DNA from 4 places in the Pantoea sp. KPR_PJ genome. Region 1 is predicted to be linked to each of the others. Evidence: predicted binding sites of a transcription regulator. Region 1 holds the regulator's gene; each other region holds the start of a gene.
What was found. The regulator Fur, encoded in region 1, represses iron uptake genes when iron is present. The targets are predictions, from matches to a motif close to ATAATAATGAGAACNACTATCAA.
Positions count from the first base shown of each region.

Region 2: a site for Fur is predicted at 5,884-5,906, ahead of efeU (iron uptake transporter permease EfeU). Genes of this name have one in related genera too.
Region 3: a site for Fur is predicted at 3,144-3,166, ahead of HP564_RS03905 (TonB-dependent siderophore receptor). Genes of this name have one in related genera too.
Region 4: a site for Fur is predicted at 3,739-3,761, ahead of fhuA (ferrichrome porin FhuA). Genes of this name have one in related genera too.

Region 1 is NZ_JABMIK010000003.1:383,017-390,715, reverse strand. It holds gene kdpE (two-component system response regulator KdpE) at 1-165, shown strand, start outside; gene pgm (phosphoglucomutase (alpha-D-glucose-1,6-bisphosphate-dependent)) at 405-2,045, opposite strand; gene seqA (replication initiation negative regulator SeqA) at 2,071-2,625, opposite strand; gene ybfF (esterase) at 2,876-3,640, shown strand; gene ybfE (LexA regulated protein) at 3,794-4,069, shown strand; gene fldA (flavodoxin FldA) at 4,205-4,735, shown strand; gene fur (ferric iron uptake transcriptional regulator) at 5,089-5,532, shown strand; gene HP564_RS10350 (hypothetical protein) at 5,594-5,989, opposite strand; gene glnS (glutamine--tRNA ligase) at 6,225-7,699, opposite strand, start outside.
Region 2 is NZ_JABMIK010000001.1:340,212-347,910, reverse strand. It holds gene HP564_RS01645 (hypothetical protein) at 1-48, opposite strand, end outside; gene HP564_RS01640 (hypothetical protein) at 178-564, opposite strand; gene HP564_RS01635 (hypothetical protein) at 563-880, shown strand; gene phoH (phosphate starvation-inducible protein PhoH) at 1,301-2,089, opposite strand; gene efeB (iron uptake transporter deferrochelatase/peroxidase subunit) at 2,596-3,870, opposite strand; gene efeO (iron uptake system protein EfeO) at 3,872-4,993, opposite strand; gene efeU (iron uptake transporter permease EfeU) at 5,007-5,831, opposite strand; gene putP (sodium/proline symporter PutP) at 6,012-7,496, opposite strand.
Region 3 is NZ_JABMIK010000001.1:814,055-821,753, reverse strand. It holds gene HP564_RS03920 (phosphatase) at 1-184, opposite strand, end outside; gene ghrA (glyoxylate/hydroxypyruvate reductase GhrA) at 234-1,175, opposite strand; gene treA (alpha,alpha-trehalase TreA) at 1,377-3,062, shown strand; gene HP564_RS03905 (TonB-dependent siderophore receptor) at 3,226-5,328, shown strand; gene HP564_RS03900 (GlsB/YeaQ/YmgE family stress response membrane protein) at 5,386-5,634, opposite strand; gene HP564_RS03895 (flagellar brake protein) at 5,844-6,578, shown strand; gene HP564_RS03890 (mechanosensitive ion channel family protein) at 6,675-7,699, shown strand, end outside.
Region 4 is NZ_JABMIK010000009.1:154,380-162,078, reverse strand. It holds gene fhuD (Fe(3+)-hydroxamate ABC transporter substrate-binding protein FhuD) at 1-650, opposite strand, end outside; gene fhuC (Fe3+-hydroxamate ABC transporter ATP-binding protein FhuC) at 661-1,452, opposite strand; gene fhuA (ferrichrome porin FhuA) at 1,494-3,701, opposite strand; gene mrcB (bifunctional glycosyl transferase/transpeptidase) at 3,897-6,443, opposite strand; gene hrpB (ATP-dependent helicase HrpB) at 6,547-7,699, opposite strand, start outside.

The DNA of each region.
Region 1 (7,699 bases):
ACGCAGCGGCAGTTGCTGAGTCAGGTATGGGGGCCTAATGCGGTAGAACACAGCCACTATTTGCGCATCTATATGGCACACCTGCGACAGAAGCTGGAGACCGATCCGACGCAGCCACGTCATTTGCTGACGGAAACCGGCATTGGCTACCGTTTTATGCCATAAAAAAGCGCCCGAAGGCGCCTGATGCGTACAGTAAAACCGGTTTCCTGAAGGACTTGTGCTGAGCAGCAAAGGCGCTGGCGGGCTTCAACACGCCGCGCACGAGCGCCTTAACGCACGCCTCTCACAAGTGAAGTGCGTTCTGCCAGAAACGGCCCTGAGCGAAAATGTTATCAGCCCCTGACCGCTTTCAGACGCGCCTGTTCAGAAGAACCTGATACGCCACGCCAGCCCGACATTAATCAGGCGTTTTTCAGCACTTCGCTCACAATCTCTACCGCTTCTTTCTCAATCTGCGCACGATGTTCTGCACCCAGGAAGCTCTCGCAGTAAATTTTGTAGGCGTCTTCGGTGCCTGATGGACGCGCAGCGAACCAGCCGTTTTCCGTCATCACTTTCAGACCGCCAATCGATGCGCCATTGCCCGGTGCCGCCGTCAGACGAGCGGTAATGGGATCGCCCGCCAGCGTGTCGGCACTGACCATCTCAGGTGAGAGCTTAGAGAGCGCGGCTTTCTGGGCAGACGTTGCCGGTGCCTGCAAACGGTTGTAGCTCGGCGCGCCGAAGCGCTGTGCCAGCTCGTCGTAGTGCTGCTGCGGGTTCTTGCCGGTCACTGCGGTAATCTCCGCTGCCAGCAGGCAAAGGATGATACCATCTTTGTCGGTTGACCAGGCTGAGCCATCGAAACGCAGGAAAGAAGCGCCTGCACTCTCTTCGCCACCGAAGCCAAAGCTGCCGTCAAACAGGCCATCCACAAACCACTTGAAGCCAACCGGCACTTCTACCAGCTTGCGACCAATGTCGTTGACGACGCGATCTATCATTGCGCTGGAGACCAGTGTTTTACCTACAGCCACCTCTTTGCCCCACTGCGGGCGGTGCTGGAACAGGTAGTTGATGGCCACAGCCAGATAGTGGTTCGGGTTCATCAGGCCAGAAGGCGTAACGATGCCGTGACGGTCATAGTCGGGATCGTTACCGAAAGCCAGATCGAACTTATCTTTGTACGCCAGCAGACCCGCCATTGCGCACTCAGAAGAGCAGTCCATACGCACGACGCCATCTTTATCCAGATGCATAAAGCGGAAGGTCTGATCGACAGCGTCGTTCACGATGGTCAGATCGAGCTGATAATGCTCGGCAATGCGCTTCCAGTACTCGATCCCGGACCCTCCCAGCGGATCGACACCCAGCTTCAGGCCCGCTTTCTGGATAGCCGCAAAGTCGATCACCTGCGCCAGGCCTTCAACGTAAGGCTGGATCAGATCTTTTTCGACAATGCGACCGCTTGCCAGCGCCTGATCCAGCGGCAGGCGTTTGACGTCCTGCAGACCCGCTTTGATCAGCTGGTTAGCACGATCTTCTACCACTTTCGTCACGTTGGTATCAGCCGGGCCACCGTTCGGCGGATTGTATTTGATGCCGCCATCTTCTGGCGGGTTGTGCGACGGCGTAATGACGATGCCATCCGCCTGCGCTCCACCCTGCTTGTTGTGCTCCAGAATAGCGTTGGAGATCGCGGGCGTCGGGGTGTAGCCGTTGTCCTGCTGCACAATCACGTCTACGCCATTGGCGGCCAGGACTTCCAGCACAGAAAGGATCGCCGGCTCAGAGAGCGCATGCGTGTCTTTGCCAACGTAGCAAGGGCCGGTAACACCGTTTTTCTTGCGCTCTTCCGCGATAGCTTGCGCAATCGCCAGAATGTGATGTTCGTTAAAGCTCTGACGCCCTGCGCTGCCGCGATGACCGGAGGTGCCAAATTTCACCGCATGGTCCGGGTTCGCCACGTCGGGCTGCAGGACATAATACTGTGAGGTTAACTGTGCAACGTTAATCAAATCGCTCTGCTGGGCGGGTTGCCCGGCACGGGGGTGACTGGCCATTGGCGCTTCTCCCTGACGCTTCGGTTTAAATGGTGCCGCAAACTTTCTCAGCCAGTTCCTGCGGGAACTGCATTGAGACCATGATGTGTTCCACCATGCTGCATTTACGGCCGGTATTGGTGTTAGTGATCACCCAGTACGGCGTGCCGGGAACGTGCTTCGGCTTGGTATGGGTGCCATTTTGCAACAGCGTTTGCTCGTCGCCCGCAAAATAGACGCGGGTACGGCCCTGCAACGAAGCAGTGGCGTCGGCAAATGCTGAAGGATCAAGACGATAGAGGGTTGACAGAATCATCATAAAGCGATTAACCGCTTTCTTCTGTTCGGCGTACTCGTCGGACAGCAGCAGCTCACGCACCGCGCGCACACGATCCTGCGGACGGTTTTCCACACGCACTGGCTGAATGGCTTTTTGCGCCGTATCGCCTGCGGCTAACGGGGCCGCCGTGGTGGCAGAGGCGCTTTGACCGGCAGTAAATTTCAGCATCCGCCGTAAAATGTCAGAGGCACTTTCGCCGATGTGCTGCGTGTGGCTGGCGATATAGCGATAAAGGTCTTCGTCAACTTCGATCGTTTTCATCTTTTTCCGTACGGTTTCGACTCATGACAGAACCATGCCAGCCTGAAAAATGCCTGGGCACATTTCACGAATCCGCTGGCCGGACAGGTTCTAACATAAGGATTATAAAGTTAAATCCAGACGGGCTGATAGCATTCGCACGTTCTGACCGCAAAAGTCAGAATATGCCCTAAAGCCTGGCCTGTTGGCACGCCTGAAAAGGTGAAAGCATGATAACCTAAGCCGAGGTCCCCATCTTAAGAACTTTGCCATGATTTTAAATGCTCGTCTGCAAACTGACCAATCTGTTGCTGATTCCCTGCCCATCCTGCTTATTCACGGCCTGTTTGGCAGCCTTGATAACCTCGGCGTGCTGGCGCGAGGCCTGAAAGAGGCGCGTCCGCTCATTCAGGTCGATGTGCGTAACCATGGCCTGTCGCCACGTGCTGATGAGATGAGCTATCGCGCGATGGCACAGGATATGTTCGATACGCTGGATGCGCACCATATCGATCGCGTCGCCGTGATTGGTCATTCGATGGGCGGCAAGATTGCGATGGCCATGAGCGCGCTGGCTCCCGAGCGTCTTGAACGTCTGGTGCTGATTGACATCGCGCCCGTCGATTACCAGACGCGCCGCCATGATGAAATTTTTGCTGGCATTCGCGCCGTGAGCGAAGCGGGCGTGCGCCTGCGCAGCGAGGCGGCGCAGGTGATGCGTGCGCATATTCATGAAGAGGGCGTTATCCAGTTTATTCTTAAATCTTTCCAGGAAGGCGAATGGCGCTTCAACGTGCCTGCACTCTGGGAGAATTACGCTACACTCTCTGGCTGGGAAGAGGTACCCGCCTGGCCGCATCCGGCGCTCTTTATTCGCGGCGGCGATTCGCCCTATCTCGACAATCAGTACCGTGATGCGCTGCTGCGTCAGTTCCCGGCCGCCCATGCACACGTTATCACCGGTGCCGGTCACTGGGTGCATGCCGAGAAACCTGATGCCGTATTGCGCAGCGTTCGCCGTTTTTTTGCGCTTTAAAAGCAAAAGCTTGCCGTTCGCGGTTTAGCATTGGCGTCATCCCTCCGGCTGGAGTATGATGGCGCGCTAAATTTTGCCGCTGCCTGTTTTTGCTACGGCAATAGCCCATTTCGTTATAAACGCGCCTGTTCGCGCCTTCAGTTTTATTAAGCCATGGCAAAAGAACACACTGACCGCACTACGCTGGATCTGTTTGCAAATGAGCGTCGTCCCGGTCGACCGAAAACCAGTCCGCTATCGCGTGATGAACAGCTGCGCATCAATAAGCGCAATCAACTGAAACGTGACAAAGTGCGCGGGCTGCGCCGTGTCGAACTCAAAATGAGCAGCGAGGCTGTGGATGCCCTGAACACCCTGGCTGAGCAGCGCAATATCAGCCGCAGCGAACTGATTGAACAAATGCTGCTGGCGCAACTCAAACTGGACTGAATCGCGCAAAGCGCACGCAGAAGCAAATGTAGCGGCTTTTCAAGTTCCGCCCTTTTGCCCGCTCTGCTATCATTCGCTTAATTGTGCGCACCGCGCATGCATCTCATTATCAGGATTTAAGAGGTTATTTACCCCATGGCAATCGTAGGCATCTTCTTTGGCAGCGATACCGGCAACACCGAAAACATTGCAAAAATGATCCAGAAACAGCTGGGTAAAGACGTTGCGGAAGTTCATGACATTGCCAAAAGCACGAAAGAAGATCTGGAAGCATTCGACATTTTGCTGCTGGGCATTCCGACCTGGTACTATGGTGAAGCGCAGTGCGACTGGGATGACTTCTTCCCGACGCTGGAAGAGATTGATTTCAACGGCAAGCTGGTGGCCCTTTTTGGCTGCGGCGACCAGGAAGATTATGCCGAATATTTCTGCGACGCGATGGGCACTATCCGCGATATCATCGAGCCAAACGGCGCGGTTATCGTGGGGCACTGGCCGACCGAAGGCTATCATTTCGAAGCATCTAAAGGCCTGGCCGACGATAAACACTTCCTCGGTTTAGCGATCGACGAAGACCGCCAGCCTGAACTGACCAACGAGCGCGTTGATGCCTGGGTTAAGCAGATTTATGATGAGCTACAGCTGCAGGCCATCATCGAAGCGTAAGTGTCCGCTCCTCAATGTGGGCGCTGGCTCACATTGAGGGAGTGGTTTTTCCTATAGAAATAATAGCTACAGATTTTTAACTTTCATCTGCAATTCTGTACAATACCCACATCGGTTATCTGCTTATTTCTCCCGCGAGGTCAGGAAGTTAGCGAGATGATGACGAACCTCCTGCATTTTTCCACCCGGCGCCGTTATGTTTTCCCTGACAGCCCGTGTTGATTTCAGGCGTTTCCCTCGGTTTTCATTTCAAAGCTTCGCCTCTATAATGAGACGCAAATGAGAATAGACACCGAACGACATTCAAGGCAAGGCGCCTCAAGTAACCAGCAAAGTAACAGGACAATATCCGCATGACTGACAACAATACCGCATTAAAGAAGGCTGGCCTGAAAGTCACGCTGCCCAGACTCAAAATTCTGGAAGTGCTTCAGGAACCTCAGTGCCATCACGTCAGCGCGGAAGATCTGTATAAACGCCTGATTGATATGGGCGAAGAGATTGGTCTGGCTACCGTTTATCGTGTTCTTAATCAGTTTGATGATGCAGGCATCGTAACGCGTCACAACTTTGAAGGCGGGAAATCGGTTTTCGAACTGACCCAGCAGCATCATCACGATCACCTGATCTGCCTTGACTGCGGCAAAGTTATCGAATTTAGCGACGAGTCTATCGAAACGCGCCAGCGTGATATCGCTACCCGTCACGGTATTAAGCTGACTAACCACAGCCTTTACCTCTACGGTCACTGCGCGCTGGGCGATTGCCGCGAAGACGAAACGCTCCACGATCAGTAAAAACAGTGTGCTATGCAGTAATGCTAAAAGCCGGTACAGATACCGGCTTTTTTTATGGCTGTCAGGCGACGAGGGTTTCGTGCAGATAGCGCCAGCGAGGGATGGACGTACTGCAATCCAGGATAGCCAGTGAAATGCGCGTCTGATCCTGACCGTTCATCATTTGCAGTTCGCGATACTGAATGGTGATTTCATTCTTCTGCTGGGAAATAACAGCGTGCTCGCTGGTGGCAATACGCATTCCTTCACGCTTCCCCTGCAGCTGACGAAAGAGATCTTCAGTCTGGTTGAAATCAAGCAGTTTGCCCTGCGGCGTCACCATGCGGAAATCGGGGTGAAAATGCGAGAGGAGTAAATGGAAACTGTCATCTTCACCTGACGGCTGATTAAAGATACGTTCGATTAACTGATGCAAAACTACTACGCTGTGTCTTGCTTCCTGAGCGAGAGCTGTCATTTTATTTCCTTGTTATGCCCGCATAGCCTTTTTAAGAGCGAATAGCCTACCTCAAAATAACAAATTCACATCTGGAAATTGATTAAATTTAATTAACTCAGACAACTCTCAATGTGGTCCGACAAGTTAATATTATCCTCTGAAGAATAAAAACGTGTATAAGCGCAGATAACAGCCATAAAAAAGGGCGATTGCTCGCCCTGTTGTCATAAAGTGATGCGGTTAATGCAAAAATTTAATCGCCGATTTTTGCCCAGGTATCACGTAGTCCAACGGTGCGGTTAAACACCAGATGATTTGGACGAGAGTAGTGGCTGTCAGCGCAGAAGTAGCCTTCGCGTTCAAACTGATAAGGCGCTTCCGGCATGGCATTTTGCACGCCAGGCTCAACAAATCCCTGGCGGATCTCCAGCGAGCCGGGATTGATGGTCGTCAGAAAATCGTCTGCTGCGCCCGGATTCGGCACGCTGAACAGGCGATCGTAAAGGCGGAATTCTGCTGGCAGCGCATGGTCGGCTGAAACCCAGTGGATAACGCCTTTGACCTTGCGGCCGTCAGCGGGATCTTTGCTCAGGGTATCAACATCGCAGGTGCAGTAGATGCAGGTGATATTACCCGCTTCATCTTTCGCCACGCGTTCAGCGCGAATCACGTAGGCGTTACGCAAACGCACCTCTTTGCCCAGCACCAGTCGCTTGTACTGCTTGTTGGCTTCCTCACGGAAGTCGGCACGATCGATCCAGACTTCGCGACCAAACGGCACATCACGCGTGCCCATCTCCGGCTTGTTGGGGTGGTTTGGCATAGTGATGGTTTCATGATGGCCTGCTGGCAGGTTCTCAATCACCACCTTCAGCGGATCCAGCACGGCCATGGCACGCGGCGCGTTTTCGTTCAGATCGTCACGGATGCAGGACTCCAGCGACGCCATCTCAACCACGTTATCCTGTTTGGTTACGCCAATGCGGCGACAGAATTCACGAATAGAGGCTGCAGTATAGCCGCGACGGCGCAGGCCAGACACGGTCAGCATGCGTGGGTCATCCCAGCCTTCCACCACTTTTTCGCTCACCAGCTGCGTCAGCTTGCGCTTCGACATCACCGCGTATTCGAGGTTAAGGCGTGAAAACTCATACTGGCGCGGGTGTACCGGGATGGTAATGTTATCCAGCACCCAGTCATACAGGCGACGGTTATCCTGGAACTCCAGCGTGCAGAGCGAGTGAGTAATGTTTTCCAGCGCATCGGAGATGCAGTGGGTAAAATCGTACATCGGATAGATGCACCACTTGTTACCGGTCTGGTGATGTTCGGCAAACTTAATGCGATAGAGCACCGGGTCGCGCATCACGATGAAGCTGGACGCCATATCGATTTTTGCACGCAAACAGGCTTTGCCTTCAGCAAACTCACCGTTACGCATTTTTTCGAACAGCGCCAGGTTCTCTTCCACGCTGCGATCGCGATAGGGGCTGTTTTTACCCGGCGCGGTCAGCGTACCGCGATATTCGCGGATCTCTTCCGGCGTCAGTTCATCAACATAGGCCAGGCCTTTATTGATCAATTCAACCGCATAGAGATAAAGCTGATCGAAGTAATCTGAGGAATAACGAACGTTGCCACTCCACTCAAAGCCCAGCCATTGCACGTCGCGCTTGATGGATTCAACGAATTCCATGTCCTCTTTAACCGGGTTGGTATCGTCGAAAC
Region 2 (7,699 bases), on a different contig from region 1:
ACCGGTTAAAAGAGTACAGGCTACAGCTAATGCAACTAACTTTTTCATTACTTTCCCTTAAGAACATCCAAAAAAACGGCTAAGAATATTCTTATGTAGCTGATAAGAAAATGATTTTTATAAAATATCGCAAGCTGAATTTAAACAAGATGTTATTAACACATAACAATGTTTTAATTAGTTTTTATAGAGTAAGTCACCAGGTTGCGTCTGTTGCTTCGCCCAGTCATTGATTGTCTTTGTCATCATGCCCTGTAGCTGACGCGCTGCGTCGGTGGTATTTGTCGTGCTGGTTTCCCCACTCCCTCCGCCAGCAATGGTTACCGGTGCGCTGACAGAAATATTTGTGCCTCCGCCGCCACTGACAGTGCCCAGAGCTCTGACTCCCAGATAACCATCTGCTGCACGCGTCAGAGGCATAATAGCTTCAGGGCCAGCCTCGCTCATCAGCCCAGCTCCTTTCGCAAAGATAACCTCATCGGGGCTGTCGGCATAGGCATTCACCTGCCGAGTGAAATTGTCAGCATCAGGGCGCTGAGCAAGATAACAGGCGATCAACATCATGAAGCAGTTCATACAGCTGAAGAGCAAGTTTGTTTTCAAAAACCCGCGCACCAGCGAGCCGTGGGCTGGCTCTGATGCTATCCGGCAAAAGTCCTGGCGCATCATCATGCGCGAATCAAAGCTAAGATATCGCCACCCGTATCAGATGCGTCACACTTTCGCCACTATGCACATCAGTTCAGGGGCAAACCTCCTTTGGCCCTGCAAGCAGACGGGACATAAAGGCCCGGATATGTTGTTGAGAAACTACGGCTCCTGTCTTTTGGATTACGACGGCCATCTGTCACGACCGACGATCAAAACCGGAAGCAAATAACGAGGTAATTTGAAGAAAAATGCACGTGTAGTGCATGTGAAAAAGGATTTTTTTATGAAGCCATCAAATATCATAAGGTTAAGAAGATATGTACGCGGGTTCGACAACGGACGCAGCCCGCTGGACAGCGGAGCCTGCGACGCTGCCCGCAGGGCGAGTGCAGCGCATCAATCCCCCTTACCGCCATCATTTCAGAGAAGAGCCTGAACGAAAGTTCAGGCTTTTTTCGTTTCTGCATCCCGGTCAGGGGGATGAGAAGCCCCGCCGGGATTTTGCGCCTGAAAGCCTGCCCCACCAGCCTTAGTACTTCACGCGAGCAGGCAGGCGTTTTGCACCCGGAACACCGAGGAAACTCACAGAGATAACGCCATAAAAAAACCCGGCTTACGCCGGGTTTCGCTCGCTACACAGACTACTCCATCATCCATACGCATGCAGCGTTCGCTGGCAGAGCGCCGAGCGCACGCAGTCATCTTTGCCGAAGCGCACAATACCTACCATCTCGTCCTCTTCGAAGCGCGCCAGCGCGTCTGCCAGTCCGGAAGAGACCCCAGCGGGCAAGTCGCACTGGGTGATATCGCCGTTAACGATCACCGTGACGTTTTCGCCAAGGCGTGTCAGAAACATCTTCATCTGGGCCGCGGTTACGTTTTGTGCCTCATCGAGGATCACTACCGCATTTTCAAAGGTACGGCCACGCATATAGGCGAAAGGCGCGATTTCTACCTTGCCAATTTCGGGTCGCAGACAGTACTGCATAAAGGAAGCACCAAGACGTTTAACCAGAACGTCATAGACCGGCCGAAAATAGGGGGCGAATTTCTCAGAGATATCCCCAGGCAGGAATCCCAGATCTTCGTCGGCCTGTAGTACCGGTCGAGTGACGATAATCCTGTCAATATCCTTATGTATCAGGGCCTCTGCCGCTTTCGCGGCGCTGATCCAGGTTTTACCACATCCGGCCTCACCGGTTGCAAAGATCAGCTGTTTCGTTTCTATGGCCTGGAGATAATGCGCCTGAGCATCATTTCTGGCGGCAATCGGAGAACGGTCACGCACATCGCGCGCCATGCCAATCGCATCCAGTCCGCTCATCTGCACCAGCGAAGTGACCGATTCTTCTTCACGCTGACGATGACTACGAGAGTCACTGCGAAGCACCCTTCTGGCTTCACGACGCGCTTTGATCACTGCTTTCTGTCTTCCCATAGTCGCACCTTACAGTTGGTTTCATTTCCCGCGTTGGGCTATTGCCCGCCACGATTAACTGAACGCTTTAGAGGTTTGATGGCTTCCTTTAGAGCCATGACGTGCCGTTGATAGAGATGCGCAGCCGCACCGAAGCGCAACTGCACACCGGTATAAATCGGAGGTAAGAAAACAATTTGCTAAAGAAGAGGATAGAGTCGAGGGTAGCTGGCCCCTCGCCGATAAGTGCGAATGCTGAAGTGAAACTGTATGTCCTGTACAGGACGTTCCCATGCGCGACTCCAGTCTGAGAAACAACACGCTTATCCATTAAACTGCACTAATTTTAACAGATTTGGCAACATTAATTTTACGTTCAGCGCAAAAAGCGGAAAATGGCGCGGAGTGAGCGGGCAAGAGAAAATTATTTCCCCTTTTTAATCAATATATTGAAACATTAAGCGGCGAAAAATATTTTTTCTCAGGCAAAAAAAGATGACGCCGCTCACGCGGCGCCGCACCGCTTATCAGGCTTCCAGCAATGGCTGTGCCAGGTAGTGCTGTTTGTCAGGAACGCCCGGCAAAACAAAGAAGTAGCCACCGCCGATCGGTCGAATGTATTCTTCCAGCGCTTCGCCATTCAGCCGTTTTTGCACGGTGATAAAGCCCTTCTCCAGATCGTGCTGATAGCAAACAAAGAGTAGCCCCATATCAAGCTGCCCTGACGCGGTCACGCCCGCCGAATAGCTGTAACCCCGCCGCAGCATCAGGCTGCTTTCGGTCTCGCGGGTGCGTGGATTCGCCAGACGGATATGTGCATCCAGCGCGATAACCTCACCCTGGGGATCTTGCGAGTAGTCAGGCACATCATGCTCGTGCGTCATGCCCAGCGGTGCACCGCTCAGCTTATCGCGACCAAAAATAACCTGCTGCTCACGCAGCGGTGTACGGTCCCACATCTCCACGCGGAAGCGAATAATGCGTGCCGCCTGGTAGCAGCCGTTACGCGCCCACGCGGGTTCATCCTGGTCCGCGGTAACCCACAGAATTTTGTCCATCAGCGGCTTGTTCTGCGTATCCGGATTCGCCGTGCCATCCCTGAAGCCCAGCAGGTTAATCGGCGTCTCTTTGCCTCTGCTACGCGCGGCATGGTCGGCAATAAAGCCTTCACGCCGCCAGCGTATACCCAGCAGATCGGGCGTATGTTTAACAATATCGCGCAACGCGTGGATGACCGTATCCTGAGTGTTAGCGCAGATTTGCAGCAGCAGGTCGCCGTGGCACTGGGCCGCATCGAGCGAATCATTGGGAAAGCGCGTCATGCGTTGCAGCTGTTTTGGCTTGAGCGCCTTAAGACCAAAGCGGTCGTCAAACAGCGTCTCACCGACCGATACGGTGACAGTGAGGTTATCCGGCGCAATTTCCGCGCCCAGAATGCCAGAGTCCATCGGCGGCAACTGCGGACTGGCGACAGAAGGTGCCGGCCCGCCCGTGGTCAGAAAGGCGATGCGCGCAGTGAGCAATTGAAACAGGCGCACCAGCTCAGCTTTATCACTGGCCAGCACGTCAAAGGCCACCAGCATCATCGACGCCTGCTGCGGCGTCGTGATCCCTGCCTGATACTGCCCATAGAAGGGTTGCGCCTGCTGGCGCGCATCGGGTGCAACCGTCCCTGGCGCGAAGCTGTCGGCTGATGCATGAAAGGGACAGCCGCCGCTCAGGGCGGCTGCGCCGCCCAGCATGCCTAATCCTTTTAACAGACGGCGACGGGAAGGCTGCGCCTCGTCCTTACTCTCTATCATATCAATCCAGTCCTAAAGTCCCGCGCAGCAGGGAGAGATCTTCCGCCAGCGCGGTGATCGGCCCCTTGAGCGCATTACGATCTGTGCTGGTCAGTTTTTCATACGAGGTGAAACCTTCTCCGCTGCGGTACTTTGTCAGAATGGCGTCAACTTTTTTGAAATTGCCGTCAATCTTCGCCAGCAGACGGGGATTGGCCTGCTGTAGCTGAGGACGCAACAGATCGACAATTTTCTGCGCGCCATCAATATTCGCCTGAAAATCCCACAGGTCGGTACGGCTGTAGCGATCCTCTTCGCCGGAAATCTTGCTGGAGGCGACCTCTTCAATCAGGCCTGCCGCCCCGCCCACCACTTTCGCCGGCGGGAAGGCCAGCTCGCTGATGCGGGTTTGCAGATCCTGTACGTCGCGATTGAGCTGGGTCGCGTAGCCTTCCATACCGGTGGTGTTGTTATCGCTGAACAGCGCCTTCTCCAGACGATGGAAACCGGTAAATTTAGGATCTTCCGCTTTTTGTTCGTAATCATCTTCACGCGCGTCGATGCTGCCGTCGAGATCGGAGAACAGCTCGGCGATCGGCTCGATACGCTCATAGTGCTGGCGCGTCGGGGCATACAGCGCTCTGGCTTTCTCGATATCGCCTGACTTTACCGCATGGGTAAAAGCCTCAGTGCCCGCAACCAGCTGCGCTACTTCCTGCATGACATACGCTTTATACCCGGTCACCGGGCCCGCCAGTGAGAGGACGCCAGACTTGCCGCTTTTCGCCGCTGATGTGCTGCCCTCTTCAACGATCAGTTTGCCCTTAGGGTTACTCAGCAAACCGCAGGTCATTTCATACTCGCCCGCTTCAAGGTTTGCAGTCAGTTTCTGGCTGAAGCCTGGCGCGATGTTTTCGCGCTCCTCTACCACCAGCACGCCCTTCAGAATCTCCCATTCCAGCGCTTTCTGGCTGCTGTTTTTAATCAGAAACTGGGTTTTCCCGGCTTTGACCGTCAGCTGCTCAGGCTCGCACTGCTTATCCGTCACGTTCACCCTGACCTGTGGAATATCGGCCGCCGCCGCGGTTGCGGAGAGCGCCATCAGTGAAGCCAGCAGCGTTTTGCGGCGAAAGCGAATCATCATAGTTATATCCCTGTTAAGTGGAGAGTTGGCGCGTCGGGCGCGCGGGCATGACAAACAGCAGCAGTGCCGGGATGAGATAGAGAAAATAGACCCCTACTTCACTGATGCTCGGCGTTTCCTGATAGCCGAGTACGCCCTCAAGCAGCGTGCCGAACAGTGAATGCGTGGAGAGGACCGGGCTCAGATCGAAGGCAATACCCTGTAAATGGTTCCAGATGCCAGCCTCATGGAAAGCGCGGACAGCGCCTGCCGCCAGCCCGGCCGCGACAAACAGAATAAACAGGCTGGTCCAGCGGAAGAAATTCGCCATATTGATGCGCACGCCTCCCCAGTAAAGCAGCATACCGAGCGCCACGGCGGTCACTAATCCCAGTACTGCGCCGACGGGCGGTGCATAGCCGACATCCTGTGTGAACGCAGCCAGCAGGAAGAACACCGACTCCAGCCCTTCACGCGCAACGGCCAGAAAGACCATCAGCACCAGTGCCAGCCCGCCACGCCCGGAGCGACCCAGTGCCTGATCGACTGCCTGTTCCAGCTCTGTCCGCATATTGCGCGCCACTTTGCGCATCCAGAACACCATAGAGGTCAGGATCGCCACGGCAATCACCGCCACAATCCCCTCAAACAGCTCCTGCTCTTTTTGCGGAAACTCACCGGTGGTCTGGTTGATAAAAATACCGAGTGCCAGGCAGAGCGCGGCGGCGACAGCGACGCCAGCCCAGAGCGCGGGAAACCACTGGGCGCGGCCGGTGCGTTTCAGGTAGCTGGCGATCAGGCTGACGATCAGAGCTGCTTCCAGCCCCTCGCGCAGCATAATGAGAAAGGGAACAAACATCGCCGACCTCTTGAATGTTAAGCAGCGTCAGTCAGGGGTAAAGTTAAGTAAAATACGAACGATACCGATTATCATTATCGCCAGTTAAAAAACAAGTAATCTGCGGAAATTATTTCGTGAATGACAGGCATTAAAAAGCCCGCTCTCAACAGGGAAAGCGGGCCTGCACATAAAGAGAGCTTATTTGGCCAGGTATTCTGCCTCGGCAGCCTCAAAGCGCTGCTGAGCCGCCGCGGACGGCGCACGTCCCGTCAGGCTAAACACCACAATTGCGATACTGGCAAAGGCAAAGCCTGGAATGATTTCATACAGATCCAGCCAGCCATACTGTTTCCAGATCAGCACGGTGCCGGCACCGATAATCATCCCCGCCAGCGCGCCATTGCGGGTCATGCGTTTCCAGCAGACGCCAAACAGCACCACCGGACCAAAGGCGGCGCCAAAGCCTGCCCAGGCGTAGCTCACTAGCCCCAGCACGCGGTTATCCGGGTTTGATGCCAGTGCAATAGCGATCAGCGCCACCAGCAGCACCATTCCGCGTCCAAACCACACCAGCTCTTTCTGGCTGGCATTTTTGCGCAGGAAACCTTTGTAGAGATCTTCGGTCAGGGCGCTGGAACAGACCAGCAGCTGACAGCTCAGGGTCGACATGACCGCCGCCAGAATAGCCGACAGCAGAATCCCGGCAATCCACGGGTTAAACAGAATACGCGCCAGTTCGATAAAGACGCGCTCGCCGTTACCGCTTACGCCCGCCGCCTGCTCAGGATGGTTCTGGAAGTAAGCGATACCGAAGAAACCAACCGCTACCGCACCCGCCAGACACAACACCATCCATGCCATGCCGATACGACGTGCCGTGCGGATAGAGCGGTGAGAATCGGCCGCCATAAAGCGCGCCAGGATATGCGGCTGGCCAAAATAGCCCAGCCCCCAGCCCAGCAGTGAGATCACCGCAACAAAATTGAGCCCCTTCAGCATATCGAGGTTTTCAAGGCTCTTCGCCCTGATGACCGCCAGCGAATCATCCAGGCCGCCTACGGCAACGATCACGATAACCGGCGTCAGGATCAGGGCGAAAATCATCAGGCTCGCCTGCACGGTATCAGTCCAGCTTACGGCCAAAAAGCCGCCCACCAGCGTATAGAGAATGGTGGCTGCCGCACCGGCCCACAGCGCCGTTTCATAGCTCATCCCGAAGGTGCTTTCGAACAGACGCGCCCCGGCCACAACGCCTGAAGCACAGTAAATGGTAAAGAAGATCAGGATAACCAGCGCCGAGATAACGCGCAGGATCTTGCTTTTATCTTCAAAGCGGCTGGTAAAAAAGTCCGGCAGGGTCAGCGCGTTGTCGTGATGCTCAGTCTGCACGCGCAGACGGCCCGCAACAATTTTCCAGTTAAGCCAGGCCCCCACCGTCAGGCCGATCGCAATCCAGCTTTCTGAGATACCCGACAGAAAGATCGCGCCCGGCAGCCCCATCAGCAGCCAGCCGCTCATATCAGACGCGCCTGCCGATAGCGCGGTGACAACGCTGCCAAGGCTACGCCCACCCAAAATGTAATCATCAAAGTTTTTTGTAGATCGATAGGCCACAAAGCCTATCAGCACCATCCCAAGGATATAAATTACAAAAGTCACCAGCATCGGTGTGCTTACACTCATTCGTCTCTCCACTTTATAGTTGATTTCCCGAGAGAAACCGCACGCTGCTCGCTTACCGGAACGGGGTAAGGCAGCAGGCTTTGTCCAGATTCAGGCGCCCGACGTTTCCTGAGGCGCGGTATCCTGCCGGAAAGGTGCGACGCGCACAATGGATTTAACACAAGCATTACAGCGATTTCACCTGGTAATGCCTGAATTTTGTT
Region 3 (7,699 bases), on a different contig from region 1:
CGCGCGGCCAGATTTTCATATTGACAAAATGCCAGTAGTGCGGCGCATCGGCCATATCAGGGCCATGATCGGTAATGGCAAAGAGCCGGATGCCGTTCGCTTTCGCCTGCGCGACATAATCATGCAGCGTGCTGTAAGCGTGGGTACTGGCTACGGTGTGCATATGTAAGTCAACCGGGTACATCATCTTCTCCTTTACGCCACCGACGCGGGCGGCGGTACGTGAACTTTTATTAATAGCCGCGCAGTCGATCAACGCAGCCCGACGGCTGCCTGCCCGCCTCACACGCCTCAATGGCACGGGCAATCGCCTCTATCGCCTCATCTACCCGGGTCAGGGCGGCAATATGTGGCGTCACGGTGACACGCGGATGACGCCACAGTGGATGGTGCGGGGGGAGTGGCTCCTGCTGGAAGACATCCAGCGCGGCGGCGCGAAGCTGCCCGCTCTCCAGCGCCGCCAGCAGATCGTCTTCAACCACCTGAGTGCCACGGGCCATATTGAGTAAGCATGCACCCTGCGGCAGCTGGCTCAGGGTTCGGGCATCAAACAGATCGGTGGTCTCTGGCGTGCTCGGCAGCAGATTAATCACCACCTGCGTGCCGTGCAGAAACGCATCGAGCGCCTCACGTCCGGCAAAGCTGGTTACGCCTGCAATCTGCTTAGGCGAGCGGCTCCAGACGCGCAGCGGAAATCCCCAGGGTTTTAGCGCATGGATAACGCTCATCCCCAGCACGCCCGCGCCCATCACGCCCACGGTAAACGCCTCGTACGCCGCCAGCTCAAGCGGCTGCCACTGCGCCTGCTGCTGTAGCTGGCGATAGTCGTCGAAGCGGCGATACCAGCCGAGCACGCAGTACACCGCATACTCCTGCATCTGCCGCCCCATTCCGGTATCTTCAAGGCGCACAAGCGGCACCGACGGCGACAGCATATCGGGATAGCGCGCCAGCTGCGCCAGAATGTCGTCTACGCCAGCCCCCATCGCAAAAACGCCGCGCAGGCCAGGCCGACCGGCCAGCAGCTCACGCGGCGGCTTGCGCACAATCGCATAGTCAGCGGCAGCTTCATCGCCCGGCTGCCAGTGCCGCACGCGCGCCTGCGGAAGGCGACGCTGCATCCCCTCCAGCCAGACCCCGGCATCCTGTGACGGGTGGTACCAGATAATCTCCATTTTGCTCCTCGTTTTTTACCCTCAGCCTCCGGTAAAAGCGGCATAAGGGCAAGGAAAAATCCGCTCGCGTTTGCCCGAAAGGCGTCGAACCCGCTTCACATTTCCGCTGCGTTAACGCGCCATGCCGTCAGATTAAGGCTAAAGTTGTTCGAGTGGTCAATGCGTTACGCGCGGCCGCCTTTCGGACAAGGAGAAAAACCGATGAAAAAAACTGTTGTAACCGCGCCTGTCGGGCGTCAGGGCGTCGCGCCAGTGGTGCTGACTCTGCTGCTGGGTTTACCTGCGCTGGCAGCGCACGCAGACGATCAGGCACGTATGCTCAGCAATCAGCCGCAGCCGCCAGATGTCCGCCTCGGCCCGCTATTCAGCGCAGTGCAGCAGGCGCAGTTCTACCCTGACCAGAAAACCTTTGCTGACGCCGTACCGAAATACGACCCTTCGTCGATCCTTGCGGACTGGCAGATGCAAAAAAATCAGCGCAATTTTGATCTGAAGCGCTTTGTCGCCAGTAACTTTACCCTGCCTGAAGCCGGTGAAAAGTATGTGCCGCCAGCGGGTCAGAGCCTGCGCGCGCATATTGATGGCCTGTGGCCGGTGCTGACGCGCACCGCCAACCGCGCCGGGCGCTACGATTCACTGCTGCCGCTGCCTAAACCCTACGTCGTCCCGGGCGGACGTTTCCGCGAGGTGTACTACTGGGACAGCTATTTCACTATGCTTGGCCTGGCCGAGAGCGGCCACTGGGATCGCGTGCAGGATATGGTCGATAACTTCGCCTGGGAGCTGGATACCTATGGCCACATCCCAAATGGCAACCGCAGCTACTACCTCAGCCGTTCGCAGCCCCCCTTCTTCAGCCTGATGATCGATCTGCTGGCAACCCATACCGGCGAGGCCGCCTACAGCACCTATCTGCCACAGCTGCAGAAAGAGTATGACTACTGGATGGCAGAGAGCGGTAGCGTGGCGGCGGGCCAGGCGCACCAGCGCGTTATCAGGCTGGAAGACGGTACGCTGCTTAACCGCTACTGGGATGAGCGCGATGCACCGCGCACCGAGTCCTGGCTGGACGATGTCAACACCGCGAAAAAAGCGCCGCAGCGGGACAAAAATGCGCTCTATCGCGATCTGCGTGCGGGCGCAGCATCCGGCTGGGACTTCAGCTCACGCTGGTTTAGCGACGCGCACAGTCTGGCCTCAATCCGCACCACCCAGCTGGCTCCGGTCGATCTCAACAGCCTGATGTTTCATCTCGAGAAAACGCTCGCTAAAGCCTATCGGCTTGACAAGCAGCAGGATAAAGCAAAGCAGTTTGCCGATTTAGCCGAGAAGCGCCAGGCCGCGATAAATCGCTACCTGTGGGATGAGAAACAGGGCTGGTACGCGGATTACGATCTTAAGACGCATCAGGCCAGTCCGCACCTTACCGCCGCAGCGCTCTTTCCGCTCTACATGCAGCTTGCCAGCGACAAGCAGGCCGACCGTACCGCGTCTGCCGTTGAACAACATCTGGTGAAAGCGGGTGGCCTGCTGACCACCACGGTGAACAACGGTCAGCAATGGGATGCGCCAAACGGCTGGGCACCGCTGCAGTGGGTGGCAGTAGAAGGGCTTGAGCACTACAACAAACCGCAGCTGGCGCAACAGATTGGCCTGCGCTTCCTGCAAAATGTGCAGACCACCTATGACAAAGAGCAGAAGCTGGTGGAGAAATATGTTGTGGACGGGCCTCAGCTCGGCGGCGGTGGCGGCGGTGAGTACCCGCTACAGGACGGCTTTGGCTGGACCAATGGCGTCACGCTGATGCTGCTCGATAAATATTGTCCAAAAGATAAAACCTGTAACAGCGCACAGGATATTCCTCAGACGACCGCGACCACAAAATAGCCTCTGCGAAGGGTCGGCGCGAGCCGCCCTTCGCTTTTTGCTACACCTTCCTTTAACACATCTTGAAACATCCCCCACATATTGATAATAATTCTCACTCTGATAGTGAGAATTTTTATCACTCTTGATTCGCCTGATCTGGCGGACTGAACAAGGAAAGGACATGAAGCTGCCGTTTACCCCTCACCGCTGCGCCCTGCTGTGCGCGCTGGCTATTGCTATCCCTTCGGCCAGCCTGGCGGACGAGACGCTGGTCATTACCGCTGCGCCACAGGAGAGTGCTGACAGCCCAACGCAGGGCTATGTTGCCACTACCAGTGCGGGCGCGACCAAAAGCGACCGCCCGCTGGTGACAACGCCGCAGTCGGTTTCCGTGATTACCCGCCAGCAGATTGACGATCAGGGTGCCATCGATCTCAATCAGGTGTTGAACTATACGCCTGGCGTCTTCACCGGCTTTGGCGGTGCTGCGACGCGCTACGACACCATTTCACTGCGCGGCTTCCACGGCGGCGACGTCGATAACACGTTCCTGGACGGCCTGCGCCTGATGAGCGACGGCGGCAGCTACAACATTTTGCAGGTCGATCCCTGGTTTCTGGAGCGCGTTGACGTTATCAAAGGCCCCTCGTCAGCACTCTATGGTCAGACGGTTCCGGGCGGGCTGGTAAACCAGACCACGCGCCGCCCGCAGTTTCGTGAAGAAGGCCATTTCCGTCTGTCAGCGGGCAATCACGCCACCAGCGGTGCGGCATTTGACTATACCAACGCCATTGACTCGCAGTGGGCGTTTCGCCTGACCGGAATGACGCGTAACAGCGATACGCAGTATGACCATACGCGTGAAGAGAAATATGCCCTGATGCCGCAGTTGATGTGGCAGCCCACCGAGGATACGCAACTGCTGCTGCGGGCCTATTTGCAAAAGGATCCGTCTGGCGGCTATCACGGTTCAGTGCCCGGCGAGGGTTCCCTCGATCCACACAACGGCGCAAAGCTGAGCACCGGCTTTTACGATGGCGATCCGGCGCTGGATCAGTTTAAGCGCCGCGAACAAATTTACAGCTATGACTTCCGGCATCGCTTCAGCGACGTCTGGTCTTTCGCCTCGACCGGCAGCTACAGCCACTCAAATGCCGATCTCGATCAGGTTTATCAGGGTGGCTGGCTGGCGGCAGACTCTTCGATCCTCAGACGCTATTACTCTGGCGAGCGCTCCTCCCTTTCCGCCTGGGCAACAGATAACCGCCTGACGGCGGAGTTTATTACTGGTGAACTGGAGCATCGGCTGTCGCTGGGGGCAGAGTACCATCGCTACAAAAACAGCCTTACCGACGCAGGCGGCGTGGCCAGCTCGCTTAATGCCGTCACGGGCGAGGCGCTCGGCCCCATGCCTGACTTTAGCTGGACGTCATCTACCCGCCGCTACTACCAGACCGGCCTCTACCTGCAGGATGAGATGGTGTGGGATCGCTGGCATCTCGATCTCTCTGGCCGCTACGATCGCATTGTCGCCGACAACAGCGGCACGTCGCGCCGCCAGGACGATCACGTTAGCGGGCGGGCGGCGCTGCTGTACGCCTTCGATAATGGTGTCTCCCCCTATGTGAGCTACAGCCAGGCGATTACCCCCACCGCGCTGACCGGCTCAGACGGCAATCTGCTCCAGCCAACCACTTCCGAACAGGTTGAAGCGGGCATTAAATATCAGCCTGCGGGCACGCGCGATCTCTATACGCTGGCGCTTTACGATCTGACGCAGAAAGATGTGGCGACGCGTAATATCGTGGACTCGACCTATACACCAACCGGCAAAGTCCATTCGCAGGGTATTGAGCTGGAAGCGCATAACCAGCTGACGCCCCGCCTGAGCACGGTGGCAGGCTACACGCTGAATCACCTGCGCTACAAAGAGACGGTGGACGGCAATGAGGGTCACACTCCCTATATTACGCCGAACAGCATCGCCTCCTTCTGGGGTCACTACCAGTTTGACGCAGGTATCAGCGCCGGGGCAGGTGTACGCTATATCGGCAAACAGTGGGCGGACAACGAAAACAGCCGTCGCGTGCCGTCGGTTACCCTGTTTGACGCGTCGGTACGTGCCGATCTGGGCGTGTGGAATAACGATCTGCGCGGCGCATGGCTACAGGTGAGCGCCAACAACCTGACCGATCGTCACTATGTTGCCGCCTGCTACGGTACAGGCTACTGCTACTGGGGGGCAGAACGTTCGCTGCTGGTGTCGGTGGGATACGATTTTTAAGCGGAAAGTAAAACGGGACGACCTGGTCGTCCCGTTGCAGTTCTTGCGCTCAGCGCGTCAGCTTCGCACTTTGCGGTAGATCCACAGCACCACGATGGCACCGATAACAGCGACCACAAAGCTGCCGAAGTTAAATCCGTCTACGCGACCAAAGCCGAACAGCGTACTGATCCAGCCACCGACGACCGCACCAACGATACCCAGGATCACGGTGACGATAAAACCACCGCCATCACGACCCGGCATGATCCATTTAGCGAGAATACCGGCGATTAAACCAAAGATGATCCATGAAATGATACCCATCCACTACTCCTTCCTTTTATGTTTAGGTTGTGACCGCCTGATTAATCAGGAGAATTACACAGATAAGTATAGACAGTAAATTCTGCAATGCAGGTTAAACAAATGCAAAAAATGGCGTTAAGGGGTAAAGCTTCAAACCGGTACGCCGATAACGGTCAGAGAATAAAGGAATAGCGAACCGCATTTTTGCCCTCTTTTGGAGCCAGGAAGTGAAAGAAGCCGACAACGAACAGTATCTCAAACGCGGCACGCTGGCCGTGCTGGGCGTCATGAAAGATTTGCTGCGTTTACAGACCCCTGTGATGGTCACGTTTTCGCGCGGCCAGTTTATCAGTCGCCTGCTCGACGCTGACGGCGAGCGTATTATTTTCGATCTCGGCAGCAACAGTTCTGATAACGACGCTGTGCTTTCCTGTCACGACGTAAACCTCACTGCGGAAACCTTCGGTGCGAAGATTGCGTTCAGCCTCGCCGCACTGGAAAAAACCACCTTTGATGGGCTGCCTGCTTTTAGTGCACCGCTGCCGGAGCTGCTGTGGCACATTCAGCGCCGCGAATTTTTCCGTATCAGTGCGCCCCTTGAGCCCACATTTTACTGCCATAGTCAGTGGCCCAACGGTAAACAGGTGCGTTTTCGCCTTCAGGATCTGTCGCTGGGCGGCATTGGCGTGCTGGTGGACGAGGCGCTGCCGGATGGCCTTAACAGCGGTGATAAGTTCAACAAGCTGCGCGTCGAACTGGGCGAATATGGCGAGTTTGAGGTTGGCGCTCAACTGCTACATATTGGCGAGCGCAGCGTGGTGAGCAGCAAAAACGAAACGCGCGTGACGCCGCGCCTCAGCTTCCGCTTTACCGCCATCGAACCGTCACAGGAGCGTCAGCTCCAGCAGGTCATTTTCGCTCTGGAGCGCCTGGCACGGGATAAAGCGAGGCGATTTCAGTAATTTTTCAGTGATTTAGGCGGTCATCATCCATATCCAGGCTATGCTTCTCCTTGCTTTCTTTTTTTAAACCGGCTCCCAGCAAGGAGAATATCCCCAATGGAAAACTGGCTCTCATCTGGCTATTTTCAACGTCTTTTTCTCAATGAAACCTTCTGGCTAAACAGCGCCATCGTGGTCGCAGGCACGCTGCTGATCTACTGGCTGTTACGCGGGGCAATCCGTTTTATTTCAGGCCGCATTGCGCGATACAGCGAGCAGCGCCACGTGCGCTTTACCTCAATTCTGGTAGACATCCTGCGCAACACCAGCCAGACGCTGCTGCTGATTTTCTCGCTGCTGATTGCCCTGCGCTTTGCTGACGTGCCTGCCAGCTGGAACAGCTTTATCGCCCACGGCTGGTTTCTGGCGCTTGCGGTCCAGCTGGCGCTGTGGATCGACGGCGGCATTCGGCTCTGGCTGCACAACCTGCTGCGCGACCCGGTCCACGTGCGCAACCCCGTCACCACGGTGATCCTCGGCATCCTGCTGCGCGTTGTCGTCTGGGTGATGATGCTGCTCGCCATCCTGTCGAATATGGGCATCGACATTACCGCGCTGGTGGCGAGCCTCGGCGTTGGGGGTATCGCCATTGCACTGGCCATTCAGACGGTGCTGAGCGATGTGTTTGCCTCGCTGGCGATTGGCTTTGATAAGCCTTTCGAACACGGTGATTTTATTGTGTTTGGCGATATCGCCGGCTCTATCGAGCATATCGGGCTGAAAACCACGCGCCTGCGCAGCCTGAGCGGCGAGCAGATTGTCTGCTCCAATACCATTCTTTTGCAGCAGACCATTCACAACTACAAGCGCATGCAGCAGCGACGCATTGTGTTTCGCTTTGGTCTGAGCTATGGCACGCCGTCGGCGCAGGTGCGGGAAGTCAGTCAGCAGATTAAAACCATTATCGAAGGGATGGAACTGACGCGCTTCGATCGCGCCCATTTCTTCGCATTTGAAGATTCAAAGCTAACCTTTGAGGTGGTCTATTACGTACTGGATGCTGACTACAACAAATATATGGATATTCAGCAGGAGATTAACCTGCAACTGATGGCGGCGCTGGAGAAGCGCGATATCCGCTT
Region 4 (7,699 bases), on a different contig from region 1:
ACCGCGCTGCCCCAAAAGTTGGTTTCTCCCTGCCATGCGTTAGTCAGGCCAAGAGCCGTCATCACCTCCAGAAACAGGCTGCTTTTGCCAAAGACGATGGCGTGACGACTGTCCATCAGCGACATCAGCAGAATGGGACGCTGCGCGTAAGGCGCAAGACGCTGTCGGGCAGCCGCCAGCTCGCGATCCAGCATCTGTAGATGCGCCTCTGCCTCTGCCTCGCGGCCAGTACGCGTGGCCAGCGCGCGCAGCGATTCACGTGCGGCAGAGAGCGGCTTGCCGTCGCCCCGGTTGAGGTCGAAACCCATAATCGGCGCAATGCGCTGGAGTTTTTCTGGCGGAGGACCGTAGCCGTTGGAGCACAGGATCAGCGACGGCTGTAGCTGTGTCATCAACTCAAGATTAGGCTCAGTGCGCAGCCCAACGTCAATGGTGTGCGGCGGCAGCGGCGGTTCGCCCACCCAGATGTTGTAGTTGCGCGTATCAGCAACGGCCAGCGGCGCGATATCGAGCGCCAGCAGCAGTTCAGCTGGCAGCCACTCTAACGCAATAATGCGGCGCTGCTGCCGTGGAGCGGCGTGCAGCGGCAGAACGTCCAGCAGAGGTGACAGCGCCAGTGCCGCCAGCAGGCGACGACGGGTCATTTCCATCTTATCGTCCTCAGCAGACAAAGCTAACCGGTGCGCCGCCCTGAGGGTGCGGCAGAATGCCCATAGGAATACCGTAAATCGCCTCCAGCACGCTGGCCTGCATAATGGCCTCCGGCGCGCCTTCCGCGATGTTCTCCCCGCCGCGCAGCGCCACCAGACGATCGCAGTAGCGCGCCGCCATATTGATGTCGTGCAGCACCGCGATCACCGTCAGGTCGCGCTCGCGGCTCAGACGCTGAATCAGCGCCAGCACCTCAACCTGATGCGCAATATCCAGCGCCGAGGTTGGCTCATCCAGCAGCAGGCAGCGGCTGTTCTGTGCCACCATCATGGCCAGCCAGGCACGCTGGCGCTCGCCGCCAGAGAGACTGTCTACCAGTCGCCCAGCCAGCGGCTTCAGCCCAACCTGCGCGATCGCCTCTTCGACCCGTATGCGATCTTCCTGACCAAAACGGCCCAGTGCGCCGTGCCAGGGATAGCGGCCGATCGCCACCAGTTCGCGCACCGTCATGCCTTCGGCGGCGGGCAGCTGCTGCGGCAGATAGGCCACTTCGCGCGCGAACGCTTTGCTGTTCCACTCTGTTACCGGCCGGGTGTTGAGCAGCACGCGCCCTTCGCTGGCGGAGTGATGGCGACCCAGCATTTTTAACAGCGTGGATTTACCAGAGCCGTTATGGCCAATAAGCGCGGTGACTTTCCCCGGCGCAAAGGTAAGCGAAAGCGGATGCAGTAGCGTGCGGCCGGGCACATGAAAGCTGACATTATCCAGCGTAAAAGTGGCTGCGTGATGCGGAGGCTGCATGGTCATCCCAGGTTAAACGGGCACCGCAGTGCCCGGATGAATCAAAAACGGAAGGTTGCGGTGCCAATAATCTGGCGATCTGCGCCCCAGTAGCAGGCGTAGTCACGGTAACAGCTGGCGACATATTCACGGTTAAGCAGGTTTTTCACGTTAATCCCGACTGATGAGCCAGGCAGACCCACACTACCAAGGTCATACTTCAGCATCGCATCCACCGTGGTATAACCGGCCACGTCAAAATTCTGGTTGTTTTGCGTGCCGCTGCTGTACAGCCCCTTGCTTTCACCGACGTAGCGCACACCCGCCCCCACCGTAACGCCGGAGAGCGCCGTTTCATGGAAGGTATAATCGGCCCACAGCGACGCCATATGCTTCGGCACCTGAACCGGCGTGCGATTTTCCAGCAGCGTGTCGTGGGTGTACTCCGCATCCGTGTAGGTATAGGAGGCCGTCAGGTTAACGTTGGCATTGACCGCAGCTTTGGCCTCCAGCTCTACGCCGCGCGAGCGGATTTCACCGCTCTGCACGCTGGCATTCGGATGGTTTTTCGTATCCGGATCGGCGGTCAGATTTTTGGTTTTGGTCAGTTGATAAAGCGCGGCGGTCAGGGTGACCGGGCGATCTTTCGGCACATACTTCACGCCCGCTTCGTACTGTCTGGCACGCGACGGGTCGAAGGCCTGGCCCTCATATGTTGACCCTGAGTTGGGAATAAAGGCTTCGCTGTAGCTGAAATAGGGTGCGACGCCGTTATCAAACACGTAGTTTAGCCCACCGCGCCAGGTGAAGGCCTGATCGTTCTGGCGGTTCAGCGTACCGTTGTAGCGGTCATAGACAGAGGTCATGGCATAGTCGTAGCGGCCGCCCAGCGTCAGTACCCAGCGGTTCCACTCCATCTGATCCTGGGCATAGAGCCCTGTCTGACGCTGTTTATTGAGATGCTGATAGGGATCGAATGGCGTAACGCTTTCATCGCCATACTGCGGCGCGACGGCGCTCAGGCTGCTGGCCGTACCAAACTGTGCATCGATATCGTTACGCGTGCGCTGAAAGTCCACGCCCAGCAGCAGCGTATGGTCCACCTCGCCGGTAGCAAACGTAGCCTGCGCCTGGGTATCCAGCGCAAACTGATTTAGCCGCTCATCCGACACCGCTGAGCCGCGCGTGATTGACCGGGTGGTCGCGTCGAAGCCATTGCCGTAGATGCTGCGATAGTGGGTGCGCAGATCGGCGTAGCGCAGATTCTGGCGCACTGTCCAGGTGTCATTGAAACGGTGCTCAACGCTGTAGCCGATCATTTTGGTGTTGCGCGAAATTTTGTTGCTCGCCTCACCTTCGTCAAAGTCGGTCGGCAGCTTGTATTCGCTGCCATCGGCGCGTGCGATCGGCACCTGAGTGCCCTGACGCGGCAGCCAGCCGTAATAGCCGGTCTGCGGCTCGTTCTGGAAATAGGTCAGCAGGTCGAAGCGGGTATTTTCATCCGGACGCCAGCTAAAGGCGGGGGCAATGGTGTAGCGCTTCTCTTTGTTTCTCGCCTGCTGCGCGTCGGCGCTGCTGGCAAGCCCGGTCAGACGGTAGCTGTAAATGCCGCTCTCATCTGTCGCACCGCTAAAGTCGAAGCCGGTGGCAAACAGATTATCGCTGCCCATCTGGAACTGCACTTCGCGCAGGGTCTCCTGCGTGGGACGCTTACTTACCAGCGACACCACGCCGCCGGGATTGCTTTTGCCATAGAGCACCGAAACCGGGCCGCGCAACAGTTCGGCACGCTCAAGGAAATAGGGATCGATAGCAAATTCAGAGTAGTTGTCACCCTGAAGCTTCAGGCCGTCAAGATACTGATTGGTGTTGGTTTCGCTGAAGCCGCGGATAGAAAGCGCATCGATCACCTGCGAGCTGCCGCGGTTGCCGGTGAGCACGCCTGGGGTGTAATTAAACGCCTCTTTTACCGAGGTCACCTGACGCGTCTCCATCTCCTCGCGCGTCACCACCGATACGGACTGCGGGGTTTTCTCAAGTGGGGTATCGGTCTTTGTGCCGGTGGCGCTCTGTTTCGCCGCAATGGTCGGTGCCGGCCCCCAGGCGCTTTCCTGCGGCGCGGCTGAACCGGCATCCGCAGAGACAATCAGCGTTTCATCAGCCAGCGCGGCGGCGCTCACCGACCCCAAAATGACCGCTATGCTCAGCGCCAGCGGGCGGCGGGAAAAAGCGCCGCGCAGAAAACAAGGAAAAGTCGTTCGCGCATTCATAGTGAGTATCTCTTGAATAAAATATGTAGGCAGGCGAATGAAAACGAGAATGATTATTATGCCGAATGGATTTTAGGCGAAACTCTTTGTTTTCTGCAAGGGATAATCCCGCGCACAGCGCCGTCTGGCGGGCATTCGCGCAGTATTGATCGCGCACAAAAAAAGGGCGCCTTAGCGCCCTTTTTAACCGGTGGCTTAGTTGCCACCGAACATATCTTTAATCCAGCCCGCGACGCCGTCACTCTCCTTTTGCTCCTGCTGCGGCGACTGCTGCATCTGCTGCTGGTTTTGTTGCTGATTCTGCTGCTCCTGCAACTGCTGCTGCTCCTGCTGCTGGAACAGCTGCTGCTGTTGCTGGCAGAGCGCATCCGGATCGAGCGCCCAGACCGGCAGCGAACGCCAGGTGCTGCTGCCGGTGCCGCAAACAAAATTGCCTGCCGAGTCGACATTCATCATCGAGACGTTTTCCGGCGGCGTCAGCACCAGCGGCATCGGTGCCTGGTTGTCCAGATAGCGACGATAGATCTGCATCGCGCCGCTGGCACCGTAGAGCTTGCTCGGCTGGTTGTTGTCACGGCCAACCCAGGTGATCGCAACCTCTTTGCCATCTACGCCTGCAAACCAGCTGTCGACCAGATCGTTAGTCGTACCGGTTTTGCCTGCCAGATGCGCTTTCGGATAGCGCGCGCCCAGCGCTCGCGCCGTGCCCTGCTCGGCCACACGCTGCATGGTGTAGAGCGTCAGATACGCGGCCTGCGCCGGTTCCACACGCTGCGCCTGCGGGAAACTCTGATAGAGCACGGTACCGTCTTCCGCAATCACCGAACGTACCGCCGACAGCGATGCGCGGTTACCGCCGCTGGCAATCGACTGGAACGCCTGCGCCACTTCAACTGGCGTCAGGTTAAGTGCGCCAAGCAGCATTGACGGTACAGGATTAAGCTGATCTTTAGGCACGCCCAGCTTCGTCCAGGTCTCTACGACCGCATCCAGCCCCAGCGTCATGCCGAGGTTAACCGTCGGCACGTTCATAGAGTGAGTCAGCGCATCCACCAGCATCACCTTGCCGCTGAAGCGACGATCGTCGTTCATCGGCTTCCAGACGCTGCCATTCGGCTGTTTCAGCGCAATCGGCTCATCGGCGATCCAGCTGTTCAGACGGTAGGTATTCGGCTGGCTGAGTGCGGTCAGATAGGTAGCCGGTTTTGCCAGCGAGCCGATGGAGCGCCGTGCCTGAAGTGCGCGGTTGTAGCCCGCGAACTGTGGATCGGCACCGCCGACCATTGCGCGCACTTCGCCGCTGAAGCGATCCACTACCACCATCGCGGTTTCCAGATCTTTCAGGCCGCGCTGTTTTTTCAGCGTCGGAATGCCATCAATAACCGCTTTTTCTGCCGCGTCCTGCGAGACCGGATCGAGCGTGGTAAAGATCTTCACGCCGGAGAGATCTTTGACCTTGTCGCCCAGCTTCGCCTGGAGTTCGCTGCGTACCATCTGCATAAAGGCAGGCTGCGGCGTAATCACGCCCCCTTTCGGCTGGACGCCGAGCGGACGCGCCGAGAGCATGTCATACAGCTCCTGATCAATGACCTTCTGCTGCTGCAGCAGGCGCAGCACCAGGTTGCGTCGCTCCAGTGCCAGCTTGGGATTGCGCCACGGATTGTAAAGCGAGGCGCCTTTTACCATGCCCACCAGCATCGCCTGCTGATCAAGGCTCAGCTCGTCAACCGGACGGCCAAAGTAGTAGAGGCTCGCCAGCGGAAAGCCGCGGATCTGATCGTTGCCCGCCTGACCGAGATAGACCTCGTTCAGGTAAAGCTCCAGGATACGGTCCTTGCTGTAGCGCGCGTCCATGATGACAGCCATATAGGCTTCACGCGCTTTACGCCACAGCGAACGCTCGTTGGTCAGGAACAGGTTTTTCACCAGCTGCTGCGTCAGCGTACTGCCGCCCTGCACCGCTTTGCCGGCGGTGATGTTGGCAAGGAAGGCGCGGCCAATGGAATAAGGGCTAATGCCGTCATGCTGATAGAAGTGGCGATCTTCAGTAGCGATCAGCGTATCAACCAGCAGATCGGGGAAACCGGTGCGCGGCACAAACAGGCGCTGCTCGCCGTTTGGCGACTGCAGCATGGTGATCAGGCGCGGATCGAGGCGGAAGAAGCCAAAATCGCGGCCGGAATCGACATTTTTAATTTCGCTCAGCTCGTCACCGTCGAACACCATCTGCGCATGCACCTGACCCTCTTTGCTGTCCGGGAAATCAAACGGACGGCGCAGCAGATCGATGGTGTTGCCCTTCACCGAGAATTCGCCGGGACGCGTAATGCGCGACACCTCGCGGTACTGCGTGCCTTCCAGCAGCGCGATCATCTCTTTTTTGTTGTAGGACATGCCCGGTTCCAGGCTGACCATGCGGCCATACACGGTAGCGGGCAGCTGCCACACTTTGCCGTCAATTCGGGCACGGATCTCAGAGTCGAGATAGATCCCCCAGGCCGCCATGATCACCACAAATACGAGGAACAGCTTAATCAGCCAGCCTAACCAGCGACGCTTCCCACGCGGCGGACGTTGTCCTTTACTTTTACGCGGCACAGGCGTTTTCTCCTCAACCTCATCGGTAAAATCATCATTATCAAAATCGTCTTCATCCCTGCGGCGACCCCGGCGCGTAGCGTTACGCGGCGGCTTGGGTTGTTTTCCTTTGCGCCCAATAGGTTCGCGATCGTTCCCAGACATTGCTTTCATTCTCCAGGTATTACGTTAGCAGCGCCGCTACTCTAGCGACTTTTACCTTTTCCGCATGGTAGAACCCTCTGAATTCGATCCAGCGGCCCTCACCTTACGGGGAATATTTTTTGGTGCGCCTTGTGGGCAAGGCACTGGCCGGATCGTCGGGCCAGGCATGTTTGGGATAGCGCCCTTTCATCTCCTTCTGCACCTCCGGCCAGGCACCGCGCCAGAAGGCAGCCAGATCGCGGGTGATCTGCAGGGGACGCTGCGCGGGCGACAACAGCTCCAGCACCAGTGGCACACGTCCTTCCGCCACGGCGGGATTGCTCGCCTCGCCAAACATCTCCTGAATACGCACGGCCAGCACAGGCGGTTTATCCAGATGATAGCGGACAGGCAGTCGACTGCCGGTGGGCACAGTGTAATGAGTTGGCAACACACTATCCAGCCGCTGACGTTGTGACCATGTGAGTAAATGTAATAGTGCGGTAACAAGATTGACCGCCTGTAGGGATTTCAGATCGCGTACCGCGCTCATCTCAGGTAACAGCCAGCTCTCCAGCGTAGCGAGCAGCGTGTCGTCATCTACGGCGGGCCAGTTCTCTTCAGGCAGCCACTGGGCGGCGCACTGGAGCCGCACGCGTAGCTGTTCAGCCTCCGGACTCCAGTTCAACATCGCCAGCCCTTTTTCAGCGATCCAGCGCAGCATCGCCGCATGCAGCACCTCAGGGTCCGGCCGCGCCATCGGCTGCGCCCTGAGCACCAGCGCACCAACCTGCTCGCGCCTCAGCGTGCGCAGCGTGCCTTTCTCTTCGTCCCACTCTACTTCAGTGCGCGTTTCGACCAGCGACGGCAGCGCCTGACGCAGCGCCTCAATCTCTACCGGCAAGGCCAGCAGCATCCGCGCATCTGGCGTGGCGCTGCCCTGAAGTAACGCGGGCGCAATCAGCCACTCATAGCGGTTCAGCCCCTCTTCCCGATCGAGCATCGCGCCCAGCCCGTTGGCAAGCTGGTAGCGGCCCCCGTTGTCGCGCCGTCGCGCCAGCCGATCGTTAAATCCCACCGCCAGCAGCATGGCAAAACAATCTTCATCGACCTTGCCACCGCTGACGCCCAGTCGCGTCTGCCACTGCCTGGCGCGTCGCAGCCACTGCGGCTGCGGGCGATGTAGCGCATCGCGCAGATCCGGACTGCCGCTGCGCGGCGGATCCTCCAGAATTGCCACCAGCAGCGCGGCACTGGCCACCGCATCCGCATCCTGC